DNA from 4 places in the Endozoicomonas gorgoniicola genome. Region 3 is predicted to be linked to each of the others. Evidence: predicted binding sites of a transcription regulator. Region 3 holds the regulator's gene; each other region holds the start of a gene.
The links. The regulator PhoB, encoded in region 3, activates phosphate uptake and scavenging genes when phosphate is short. The targets are predictions, from matches to a motif close to TGTCATANNNNTGTCANA.
Positions count from the first base shown of each region.

Region 1: a site for PhoB is predicted at 2,055-2,072, ahead of NX722_RS24765 (choice-of-anchor I family protein). Genes of this name have one in related genera too.
Region 2: a site for PhoB is predicted at 1,820-1,837, ahead of NX722_RS19825 (Na/Pi symporter). Genes of this name have one in related genera too.
Region 4: a site for PhoB is predicted at 1,887-1,904, ahead of ppk1 (polyphosphate kinase 1). Genes of this name have one in related genera too.

Region 1 is NZ_JAPFCC010000001.1:5,514,317-5,517,475, forward strand. Features, by position in the region: gene rpoC (DNA-directed RNA polymerase subunit beta') at 1-103, shown strand, start outside; gene NX722_RS24765 (choice-of-anchor I family protein) at 285-2,003, opposite strand; gene NX722_RS24770 (hypothetical protein) at 2,130-2,816, opposite strand; gene NX722_RS24775 (sodium-dependent transporter) at 2,964-3,159, shown strand, end outside.
Region 2 is NZ_JAPFCC010000001.1:4,372,495-4,375,653, reverse strand. Features, by position in the region: gene NX722_RS19830 (TonB-dependent copper receptor) at 1-550, shown strand, start outside; gene NX722_RS19825 (Na/Pi symporter) at 613-1,770, opposite strand; gene NX722_RS19820 (DUF397 domain-containing protein) at 1,966-2,181, shown strand; gene NX722_RS19815 (heavy metal translocating P-type ATPase) at 2,426-3,159, shown strand, end outside.
Region 3 is NZ_JAPFCC010000001.1:5,213,520-5,216,678, reverse strand. Features, by position in the region: gene NX722_RS23365 (chorismate--pyruvate lyase family protein) at 1-183, shown strand, start outside; gene ubiA (4-hydroxybenzoate octaprenyltransferase) at 250-1,158, shown strand; gene phoB (phosphate regulon transcriptional regulator PhoB) at 1,295-1,984, shown strand; gene phoR (phosphate regulon sensor histidine kinase PhoR) at 2,018-3,159, shown strand, end outside.
Region 4 is NZ_JAPFCC010000001.1:5,354,814-5,357,972, forward strand. Features, by position in the region: gene ppk1 (polyphosphate kinase 1) at 1-1,827, opposite strand, end outside; gene hemB (porphobilinogen synthase) at 1,959-2,957, opposite strand; gene NX722_RS24055 (FAD-dependent oxidoreductase) at 3,084-3,159, shown strand, end outside.

The sequences.
Region 1 (3,159 bases), 300 kb from region 3:
TAAGAAAGGTCGTGAAGAGCCAGAATTTGAAGCGCCGGTCAAAGTGTCTGCTTCTGATGTGGAAGCCGCTCTGTCTGAAGCGCTTAACTTCGGCGAAGCGTGATAAGAAGCGTGATAAGAAGTGTGATCAACAGTGTGCGCCTTCGGGCGCACCGTTGAGTATTTATATTTCTTTTCGGGAAGCAGACCTCTCTGCTTCCTGCTTTTCCCGGACTGTTAATGACAGTTCGCAGGATGTACTCCATTCCAAAAGTCTCTCAACTTCTCTGTATTCTTAAAGTATTTCAACGAAGCTCATAGATCAGCGTGGTTCCTGACACTTCGTGCCCAACAACCAGTAGTGGGTTCCCTGTAGGGCTTTCTTCCGCAGAAACAAACACCATTCCCTCCGGGGATAAGTCACCCGATTTCTCAGGCTGCTCAGCAGCATCGACGGTAAAATCCCGATTGTGAACATAGCGAACATATTCTGGTGACTTTGGATGAGTGATGTCATACATAAAAATACCCCCTGTTCGCTCAAGCCCTATGAATGCATAATGTCGCCCATTGATTTGCCCGAGCGCCAGTGCTTCAGGCTCAGGGCCTTTATCGTCACTGCGGCTATCGCCTCTGGTCTTATCGTCATTATTATTGAAGTCAGCTCCCAGGATATCAGCGGTGATTCGCTCAAAATCATCACCCGAGTCAAACATAAGATTGCCTTTTGCATCCCATATTGAGAAAGAGCGACCACCGTAAGAGTAAAGCTTTTCGTACTGTCCGTTGTTATCTGCATTACCCAGGGTATTAGTAATTTTCAACCGTGCCAGTCCCGCTGAACTTTGTGATTTTTCGGCATTAGGATGATCAGGGGAGACCTTGATTTTTTTGACCCGGACTTCTTCAGAAAAGCCAAGACAGCCGTCTTCTTTATTAAATTTGAGCCCGCCTGAAGCAAGGCACTCTTTTTTGGAAAGGCTGTTGTACCAGTAGTCTCTGGCATCCCCTTCATTAGCGCTGACCACAAAGGTTTTGCCATTAACCGTATAGGAAGCAATGGTGTCGGGTTGATACATGCCGTATACACCAGACCATTTTTTCAGGTTTACACCGTCCTTATCGCTAAGGTCTGTCAGGAAACGACCAAAATCTTTAAAGCCCAGCGGTACTACTTTTGCCACTTCAGCTTTATCAATATCAATAATTGCCAGAGCGTTATTTTCCTGCAGGCTGACAAAAGCGGTCTTTGAGTCATCAGACACGGCTATATATTCCGGTTCAAGGTCCTGAGCAACGGATGCATTCCGGCCAAATACTCGCACGTTCTCATCCAGCTCCGCATGCCTTGCTCCACCCTTGTTAAAATCTGCAAAACTGACCCGGCGTACTTCACCTACGGTGCCATTGTCGTGAATTTCAACGATACTGACTGAGCCTTCAGGGTCGACCTTGTAATCATCGGATGGCTCGCCTTCGTTGGCTACCAGAGCATAATGACCGTCTGGTGTGATCGTCACCATATCGGGTAGCTCGCCAACATAGACGTAATCCCTGAAAGTCACCCGACCGGATTGATTGACCTCAAAAAGCATCAGCACACCCTGCTCCTGTTTGTTTTCAGCTTCGACGACAACCGCTAGAAGATCACCATGCAAAGCAAGGCTGTTTGCATTGCCCAGAGGAATCCCTGGTAAAAAGCGTTGAAGGTTAATGAAGCCGCGTTTAGTCAGGTTTGAATTCGTAAGAGGGTTGGGCAGTCGCTGACTGCTTAAGTGGCTGGCATCCAGAATATCGATGGTTTTGCTGCCTGAATTAATAACAAAAACTGACTGACTGCCTGAATGCCAGCTAATAATTTCTGCGGCTCCATCATGAAAAATTCCTGAAGCATAGCGCCCTACAGGTTGCATGTCCGGATGTCGAGCCGTTTCCCTTTGATGTTTTGGTGCACACCCTGTCAGAACGGTTGTCAGGGCTACGGTAGTCAGAAGCAGGCTGCCTTTGAGAGACTGAGGTTTCATTTTCTTACCTGTCGTTTTTATTGTTCATAAAGCAGCGTTATAGCATGAGAAGATGATAAGCAGATGACAAGCTGGCTTATACAGGATGTGGGATTGAATGGCTTTCTGGAGGAATCCTGTCCGGAGTTAGAATTGATCCACAATCGCCCAGTTTGGATTGCCGTTAAGGTAGTTTACCAGATCTTTTGGCAAGGCCCGTCTGGCATCAATAGCCATATAATTGTGAATCAACGCAGTGGAGCGGCAGGCTGTCTGGTAAAGGGCGATGGGCAGGTAAGTGCATATCGCTCCCGAAAACCATCCTGAATGTCCGGATTGAAGTTCGGCAGGCGGTTGCCCGGTACAGTTTACACAAAGGTATTTCGCATAATGTATGGCTTTTGCTCCAAAACAGGCATCCCCAAAAAATGATGAAACGGTGCTTGAAACACTGTAGGTTCCCCTTGCTGATGTTCGGCCGACGCTATGCACATATTTTGCTGATTCGTTCATGCAAACCCAGATATGGCCAATAGAAGCGGCTTTTGCCGGAATCATTTCATCGTTAAGGCGAAAAACGGACCAGACATCATTAAACTCTTTCTCTACGGTCAGGTCACAGGGCAAAAGCCTTTTGGAGAATCCCAGGGATCGGACCATATCGAAAATAGCCGGGATCCGATTCTGTGTCAGTGCAGGCTGAGCGACGACAGCAATATGAAAGTTCAGGGCTTTGGTAATATCCTGGTCTTTACCGTGCCGAACCAGAATATCCCCCTTGCATAAGGTGAATATCTTTTTCAGTGTATTCATCTTTTTTGTTGCTGTTCCCATGAATGACCACCTCCCAGCATGACAAAACTCCATCACCACCTATAATAGCGGCTGATTGAAGTGCCGATTCTGCCAGACGTTGTATACTCAATCTGTCCAGTGTCTACCTCTCCTTATTCCCCGCATAAGTCTTTATTGAGACATACCATGTCAACATCTGAACCGGAAAATGAAATCTGGGAAAGCAGGTTAACTTTTGTGCTGGCGGCCTCAGGCGCTGCAATAGGGCTGGCTAACCTGTGGCGCTTTCCTTACATTGCTATTCAATACGGTGGGGGAGCTTTTATTCTTGTCTATCTGTTGACTGTACTGTTTCTGAGTCTGCCGCTTATGATAGCTGAGG
Region 2 (3,159 bases), 840 kb from region 3:
TGTGATGGCTTTTGTTGATGAGGTCAATGACTTTATCCTGCGCACTTCTGGCAGCTCTTCAGGTAAGAGAGGAGCAAAACTGTATAAAAACGTCGATGCCCGCTTATATGGATTGGAAATGGAATCCCGCTATGACATTGGACACTGGCAGCCTGCTATTGGATTGTCCTGGATCCGGGGCGAAAACCGTGATGATTCCCAGCAGAAAAATCTGCCACAGATTCCACCTCTGACGGGCAGTATCAAGCTGGATTACAACACGGATGCCTGGTTACTGGGGGCCAGATATGAGCTTGCAGCCCGTCAGGATAAAGTGGATACAGACAGCGGACTGGATGCTGGTGAATCGTCAGGTTATGGCGTGATGCATTTGTATGGCTGGTATCAGCTGGATAAAGGTTTAAAGCTGCTGGGTGGTGTCGAAAATCTGTTTGACCGAACCTATGCCCTGCACGTTAACCGCGCCAGCCGTGATCCCTTTAACCCGGAAGCCTTAAGGGTTCATGAACCGGGAAGGCAAGTGTGGGTGGGTGTTGAAGTGTTGTTCTGATCCATAAAAAACGCCCTGCAATGATGAATTGCAAGGCGTTTAAAGTGCATCCGGATTTGCGATTATTTGGTCAAAAAGATGGCCAGTCCCGGAAGAACAAAGAAGGCCAGTGCCAGATAGGCAAATGCGTAAGCCTTCTTTTTCACTGCCAGCTCTGCCAGTTTCTCGGCGGCGAACAGTGGGATTTCACGCAGTGGCTTGATGCCATAGATAAGTGCTACCGCAAACAGGTTAAAGAACAGATGCACCATAGCAATGGTCATTGCTGACATGGCGGCATTGCCAGAGATCGCAGTGGCTGCCAGGATGGCCGTAATGGTTGTACCAATATTTGCACCAAGGGTAACAGGGTACATCTGACGAACCGAGAACAGACCGCTGCCGACCATGGGTACCATCAGACAGGTCGTGGTGGTAGACGACTGAACCATGACGGTCATGGCAGCGCCGGAAACAATGCCGGAAATTGGGCCGCGACCAATGGATTTTTCCAGAACGTCCTTAGCCTTGCCGGTCATCACCTTTTTCAGCAGTTTGCCTAAACGAACCACGGCAGAGAAGATCAGGAAAACACCAAAGGCAATCATTGCCAGACCACCCAGGGTATTGTCAGGCAGCAGCCTGGCAAAACCTTTGATAATGTCTACTGACGGCGCTGTGAGAAACTTCACAAGGTTAAAGCTGATGCTCATATCCTGACCACCCACCAGCATTTCAGCCACGGACAGGGACAGTTTACTCAGAAAGCCGGTCATCAGTTCCAGTGGCAGAATAATCAGCACCGCCAGATAGTTAAAGAAGTCATGCACGGTGGATGCTGAAAAAGCCCGTTTGAACTCTTTATTACAGCCCATGTGACCCAGACTAACGACAGTGTTAGTGATTGTTGTACCAATATTGGCACCCATAATCATCGGGATCGCCATGTGTACTGGCAGTCCGCCAGCTACCAGACCCACAATGATAGACGTCACTGTACTGGAAGACTGTATCAGTGCAGTAGCCAGTGTGCCGGCAATCAAAGCCAGAAAAGCATTGTTGGCAAAGTTAAACAGTTCAGCGGCGTTGCCACCCACTACCATTTTGAAACCGGAACCAATAACACTTACGGCAACCAGCAGGCCGTAAATCCAGAGGATTACCTTTAACCAGATGCGACCGTAGTGGCGTGTCATCACCTTGTCATTTGAAACAGGACTAACAGCTGTCATTTCAGACATTTTTCTGCACCTTAGTGCGTGAATGATGATGGCGAAGGTAAAGGGTTTATGTTTCAGAAATATTACAATATTGACATTGTACTGAAATAATTTTGTGGGCTGTTTAGCTCCCACCTCACAGTTTCTATCATCATTGATTTTTCGGCGACTTTAGTTAGACTGATTGGTTCCTCATTAAGAAAGGGGAGTTAAGTTATGAGCGCTTACTTTGAAAATGACAGGCACTTTAAAAAATCCTCAGCCTGTTTGCCTCTTGCAAGGGTTTTTTGTGTTGCCGTTGCAATCAGTCCGGAAAAAGAAGTTGCTGTGAGGCAAAGCAGCGATCCGGACAAAGTAACATTGGTCTTTAGTTCGGCCGAATGGGATGCTTTTATCAAGGGAGTCAAGAACGGGGAATTTGACCTGAGCTGAGGTGAGCAAGGTATTTTTCCCGATGTGATCATTCTGTTTTTGCAAGCGATTTTTGCAAGCGATTTGCAACAGTGTTCAGACGCAGACCAGGCGGGTGCAGGCCAATTAGTTTTTCAGCCTGGTCTGCGTATCAATCTTGAGGGTGGTGTCCACCATCGTACGGCTGTCATGCTTCTCCTTGACCTTCCAGCGACAGGAAGGTTTATCCTTCACAATAATGAATACATTAATGGAAGCAGGTTGTATGAATCAGGAGACAATCAGCCTGTCTGTACCCGATATGAGTTGTGCAGGCTGTGTTGCAAAAGTCGAAAAGGCGCTTAAATCCGTTGACGATGTGAAGGATGCCCGGGTCAATCTGGCGGAAAAAACTGCAGAAGTAGACGGTGTGCCAGATGTGGTAACTCTGCTGCAGGCTCTCGAAGCTATTGGTAAGCCAGGGTCGTTAATTGACAGTGAAGAAGACAATCGTCGTCAGCAGGAACAGCGAGATCAGGAACAGTACCGTTATCTTCTGAAACATGGCATCTTTGCGCTGGCGGTCAGTATCCCGTTGATGCTGTCGATGTTTTTTATCCCTATGAGTGTTCATACCCCGCAGGATCAGTGGTTGTGGGGCAGTGTGGGTATGGTCACCCTGGGAATTCTGGTGTTCTCCGGACGTCATTTCTTTCATGGGCTGGTGGAGTCGGTTCGTCACGGCTCTGCCACGATGGATACGCTGATTGCCCTGGGAACCGGGACAGCATGGATCTACTCCATGGTGGTGGTACTCTGGCCGCAATGGTTCCCCGTGGCGGCTCGACATGTGTATTTTGAAGCCTCTGCCATGATTATCGGTTTGATTAATATGGGTCAGGCAATGGAACTTCGGGCAAAGGGTAAAACCAGTTCGGCGATTAAACGGTTGCTGGGGCTTCAGGCAAAAACGGCTCGTATTGTCAGAGAAGGAGATGAGATCGATGTGCCGGTGACGGC
Region 3 (3,159 bases):
CCATCACTTAAACGGGGGCAGATTGAGATCGATGAACTGCCTGCCTGCCAGTTTAACCTGCATTTAGATCGACCCTACTATGAAGAAAGTGCCTGGGGAAGGCGCTCACAGTTTTACCTGAATGGTAAAGCCATTTCGGTTTGTGAAGTTTTTTTACCGGAATATAATCCAGAGCTTATGTAAGAGTACTTATAGAAAGTCTAACCTGTTAGACTGAAACCCAAGCCAGTTGCAAAAATGACAATCATCATGACGTACCTTAAAAAACTGGCGGGGGACTTTTCCAACCTTCAATCTTTTTCTGCCCGCTACCCCCGCATAAAGGATTTTGTCCAGCTGTGTCGGCTGGATCGCCCTATTGGCATCTACCTCTTGTTATGGCCCACCCTTTGGGCATTGTGGATGGCAGCAGAAGGTCTGCCAAGCCTGAAAAACCTGTTAATTTTTATTGCCGGAGTGGTTCTGATGCGCAGTGCCGGCTGTGTCATCAACGATTATGCTGACCGCCACTATGACGGCAGTGTAAAAAGAACCTGCAACCGCCCTCTGGTAACGGGAAAAATCAATGAAAAAGAGGCTCTGCTCTTTTTCTCGCTCCTGGTCGCCCTGTCTTTTGTTTTGGTTCTTCTTACGAACCTTTTGACGATCATGCTCTCTCTGGGTGGGCTTGCACTTGCGGCTGTTTATCCATTTGCCAAACGTTTTACTCATTTGCCCCAGGTGGTTCTGGGAGCCGCTTTTGGCTGGGCTATCCCCATGGCCTACGCAGCGGAAAGTGGAACGATAAGCCAGATTGGTTGGTTATTGTTTCTTGGCAACGTGTTCTGGACAGTAGGTTACGATACTCAGTACGCCATGGTGGATCGTGATGATGATGTGAAAATTGGTATTAAGTCGACCGCTATTTTGTTTGGTGATCTGGACAACATCATTATCGGCATCCTTCAATGCCTGGCTCTTGGTACATTAGTAATGGTCGGTATTCAGGCAGGTCTTGGCCTGAGTTTTTATTGTTCTCTGGTAGTTGCAGCAGGGATGTTTGTTCATCAGCAGCTACGGACGCGAAATCGGGAAAGAATGGACTGCTTTAAAGCGTTTCTTAGTAACCATTGGGTAGGAGCCGTCATTTTCTTGGGCATTGCTTTTGGTTATGTTTAAGCCTTTTTTAGTTTCCATAAGATAGAGGTGTCATCTGTTTGTAACATTTGAACTGTGTAATGGCGCAAATGGGATTTTATCTGGCAAAACAGGCTGCCAGGTTCTGTAACAGATGAGACAGGAAAGGTGAACAGGCATGTCAGGAAGAACAATTCTCATCGTCGACGACGAAGAACCCATCAGGGAGATGGTCTCAGTCGCTCTGGAAATGGCGGGTTATAACTGTCTGGAGGCGGCTGACGCCAAACAGGCACACGCTCAGGTTATCGATCACAAGCCAGACCTTATTTTGCTGGACTGGATGTTGCCCGATATCTCCGGCATTGAATTTGCGCGTCGTTTAAAACGCAATGAGCTGACTTCTGAGATACCCATTGTCATGCTGACCGCAAAAGGCGAGGAAGACCATAAGATTCAGGGGCTGGAAACGGGTGCAGACGATTACATCGTCAAACCCTTCTCGCCACGGGAGCTGGCAGCACGCCTGAAAGCGGTACTGCGCCGTGCCGGTGGGCAGGACGCCCAGAGCCCGATTATTATTAAAGGCCTTGAGCTTGACCCTGTAAGCCATCGCGTCAGCATCAACGGCAACCCGGCAGAAATGGGTCCCACGGAATACCGTTTATTGCAGTTCTTTCTGACGCACCAGGAACGGGCTTACACGCGCGGGCAGTTGCTGGACCAGGTCTGGGGAGGCAATGTGTACGTGGAAGAACGAACCGTCGACGTACATATTCGTCGGCTGCGCAAGGCGCTGGGGTCAGACTATGAAGGCTTTGTTCAGACGGTTCGCGGTACGGGTTACCGATTCTCGGTAAAGGTTTAAGACAGTTTATTAAAATTCGAAAATAGAGCCGGAATGACCAGTATTACCAAATCTTACGTCCTGAGCCGAATGCTGTTACTTTCCGGTGTCGGCTTCTGCCTTGGCTGGCTTCTGGGCAATGCCTTTCTTGGGCTCTCCATCGTACTGATGACTTATTGCCTCTGGAGTGTTAAAGAACTGTTCCGGTTGCTGGACTGGCTCCATGCAGCCAAAGACCGCAACGAAGAACCGCCTGAAAGCAAAGGCTTATGGGGTGAGATATTCGACGGAATCTATCGCCTTCAGAAACACCATGGACGCGCCCGCCGTCGCCTTTCTACGGTTATAGACCGAATCCAGTCTTCCACTACCGCATTAAAAGATGCAGTCATTATGGTGGACCGCCATAACAACCTTGAATGGTGGAACCTTGCTGCGGAAGAGTTGTTAGGCTTCAAGACGCCCGACGACAAGGGACAACCCATCACGAATTTGCTGCGTGATCCACGTTTTGTGGATTATTTTGAGCAGGGGCGTTATCAAAAACCACTGTTGATTCCCTCACCACTCAATGATGAGTACCAGATTGAAGTCAATGTTACTGTGTATGGTCGTGGCAACCGCATGATCATTGTCCGCGATGTCACTCGCCTTATGCAGCTGGAAATCATGCGTAAGGACTTTGTGGCAAACGTTTCCCATGAACTCAGAACGCCACTAACGGTGATCTCAGGCTATCTGGAAACGTTGATTGACGGTGTACACGATCATGATCTTCCACCAATATGGAGCAAGGCCATGAACCGTATGCAGGAACAGTCACTGCGTATGCAGGGGTTGGTGCAGGATCTGTTAACGCTGTCCAAACTGGAAGCCGCTGAAATTGATGAGAACAGCGCTGTCAGCCTGCGACCGATGCTGCACGCCATTGTTGAAGATGGCAAGGCATTAAGTGGGGAAAGTCAGCATAAGATTTATCTGGAATGCCCGGAAGATGCCGAGCTGGGGGGGTGCGCCCACGAGCTGCGCAGTGCGTTCTCGAACCTGGTGTTCAATGCGGTTCGCTATACCCCGGCAGGTGGCAAGATTCATGTACGCTGGTGGCAGGATGAAGATCGTGGCCATTTAATGGTGGAAGATAACGGTATTGGTATTGATCCTATCCATATTCCCCGATTAACCGAGCGTTTTTACCG
Region 4 (3,159 bases), 140 kb from region 3:
GATACCCCGTACAATCAGGTCAATTTTTACGCCTGCCTGAGAAGCCTTATACAGCGCACGAATCATCTGCTTTTCAGTCAGGGCGTTGATCTTGATAATGATTCGGGCGCTTTTGCCCTCTTTGGCATTGGCGGCTTCATGGTTGATGCGGTCAATCAGACCTTTCTTCAGGGTAAAGGGGGCGTGCAGAAGCTTTCTCACCTTGAAGGCTTTGCCCATGCCGGTCAGTTGCTGGAAGATTTTGCGCACGTCGTTGGTGATGTCCTTGTCACAGGTCAGCAGGCTGTAATCGGTATACAGACGGGCATTGCCAGCATGGTAGTTACCGGTGCCCAGGTGGGCGTAACGCTGAATACTGCGACCTTCCCGCCGTACAATCAGCATCATTTTGGCATGTGTCTTGTAGCCCACTACCCCATAGACGACAACGGCTCCTGCTTCCTGCAGTCGTAAGGCCAGCGCAAGATTCTCCTCCTCATCAAACCTTGCCCGGATTTCTACCACCACGGTCACTTCTTTGCCGTGTCGGGCGGCTTCTACCAGTGCATCTGCCATTTCAGAGTGAGCGCCGGTTCGGTACAGCGTTTGACGAATCGCCAGCACATTCGGGTCTTTCGCTGCCTGACGCAGCATATCAATGACCGGCGTGAAGGATTCGTAGGGGTGGTGCAGCAGAATATCGGCTTTCTTGACATAATCCAGCACGTTTTCGGTGCTGTTCGGACGAGATTGCAGAACCTTCGGGTATTCCGGTGTGAAAGGCGGGAATGTCAGGTGCTCATCGGCACCATTGTTGCAGACTGACATCAGGCGGGTCAGGTTCACCGGGCCATTGACCCGGTAAACCTCTTCTTCCGTCAGGCCAAACTCTTTTAACAGGAAGTCCACCAGAGGCTGTGGACAGTTGTCGACCACTTCCAGACGCACCGCCTCGCCATAACGACGGGAAAGCAGTTCACCCTGAAGCGCCTTGGCAAGGTCTTCAACTTCATCTTCCAGGTCAAGGTCGCTGTTGCGGGTCAGGCGGAACTGGTAGCAGCCCTTGACCTTCATGCCCGGGAACAGGTCTTCCATATGACGATGAATGATAGACGACAAGAACACGTAATTTGTACCGTTATTGTCGCATATGTCATCAGGGAGTTTGATGACTCTTGGCAATGAGCGAGGTGCCGGAATAACAGCCATGCCGGTATCACGACCAAAGGCGTCTTTGCCTTCCAGCGAAACAATAAAGCACAGCAGTTTATTAGCCAGACGTGGAAACGGGTGCGCCGGATCCAGGCCGATTGGGCTGATAATCGGCATCACTTCGTTGTAGAAAAAACGCTTAACCCAGATTCTCTGTTTCTCATTCAGCTCTGAACGTTTAATGAAGTGTATGTTTTCTTCTTTCAGTGCTGGCAGCAGGGTTTCATTCAGAATTTGATACTGACGGGTGACCTGCTCTTTGGCATAAGCGTTGATTTCTTTCAGCACTGCCCGAGGTCCCATACCATCCAGACCCACCAGTTCACGACCGTAACCGATCTGCTGCATCAATCCGGCGACACGAATTTCAAAGAACTCATCAATGTTGGAGCTGTAGATCAACAGAAAGCGCAGGCGCTCAAGCAGGGGGTGTTCTTCATTAAGTGCCTGCTCCAGCACCCTGGTGTTGAACTGCAAATGACTCAGTTCCCGGTTGATGTAGTACTCCGGGTTGCTCAGGTCGGTGATCCGGGGAGGCGCTTTTGCCGCTTCCTGTTTTGAGGGCGATGAACCACCTGTCGCTGAATCGTCGGTGTGTGTGGCAGATCGTGAAGAAGGTTGTTGGGTATTGTCCATAAAAACTCTTACTGCGTTCTGAAAGCGCTGGGGCAAACTGCCCCAAGCTACCAGAAAACTGTTACAAAAAAATGATTGTTATGGTTATTACAGCCTCATATCCATTGTTCAGACTAGCAATACTGCTGAATTTAGCCTTTCAGGCATTTTGCCGCTTCTTTGGCGAAATAGGTCAGAATGGCATCAGCGCCGGCACGTTTAAAGCACAGCAACGACTCCATCATAACTTTTTCACCGTCCAGCCAGCCGTTTTCCGCTGCGGCCTTGTGCATGGCGTATTCACCACTGACCTGATAGGCAAAGGTGGGCACTTTGAATTTTTCTTTTACCCGGCGTAAAACGTCCAGGTAAGGCATACCGGGCTTCACCATCACCATGTCTGCCCCTTCTGCCAGGTCAGCGGCGACTTCGTGCAGCGCTTCATCGGAATTGGCGACATCCATCTGGAATGTGTATTTATTGCCTTTTCCAAGGTTGCCAGCTGATCCCACGGCATCTCTGAAAGGTCCGTAGTAGGCTGACGCGTATTTGGCAGAGTAAGCCAGTATGGAGGTGTTGTTAAAGCCAGTTTCTTCCAGAGCCTGCCGAATGGCACCGATTCGCCCGTCCATCATATCTGAGGGGGCAACGATATCGGCACCCGCTTCGGCGTGGGATAACGCCTGTTTAACCAGCACCTCGACAGTGGGGTCATTGATGACATAGCCGGTTTCATCCACTAATCCATCCAGACCATGGCTGGTGAACGGGTCCAGCGCCACATCGGTGATGACTCCCAGCTCCGGGTAGTGTTGCTTAATAGCACGAACGGTGCGCTGAATCAGCCCTTCCGGGTTATAAGCTTCCGTGGCATCATCGGATTTTTTATCCTGTGGAATCACCGGGAACAGAGCAATGGCGGGTATACCCAGGCTGACCAGCTCATCGGCCTCCCGTAACAACTGGTCAATGGTGACACGTTCCACTCCCGGCATGGAAGGCACGGCTTCCCTGTCATTCACACCTTCCTTGACAAAAACAGGGTAAATCAGGTCACTGGCCGATAAAGAGTTTTCCTGCATCAATTGGCGTGAGAACGTGTTGAAACGCATGCGTCTTGGGCGGTTGCCGGGGAATGAACGTTGAATCATGGAACTGCTTACCTGTTTGTTCTATCCGCTCAGGGCTGTCTGTTTGTCTACCTGAACGCTTGATAAGATTATACGGGAAATACTTAACAAGTCTTGTGTCGCCTGTAAACAAACGAGTTTATAACCATGAAAAAAACAAAAATTCTGTTGCTGCTGGTGCTGATTACAGCCATTGGTGCTTTTTATTCGCTGGATGCTCAGC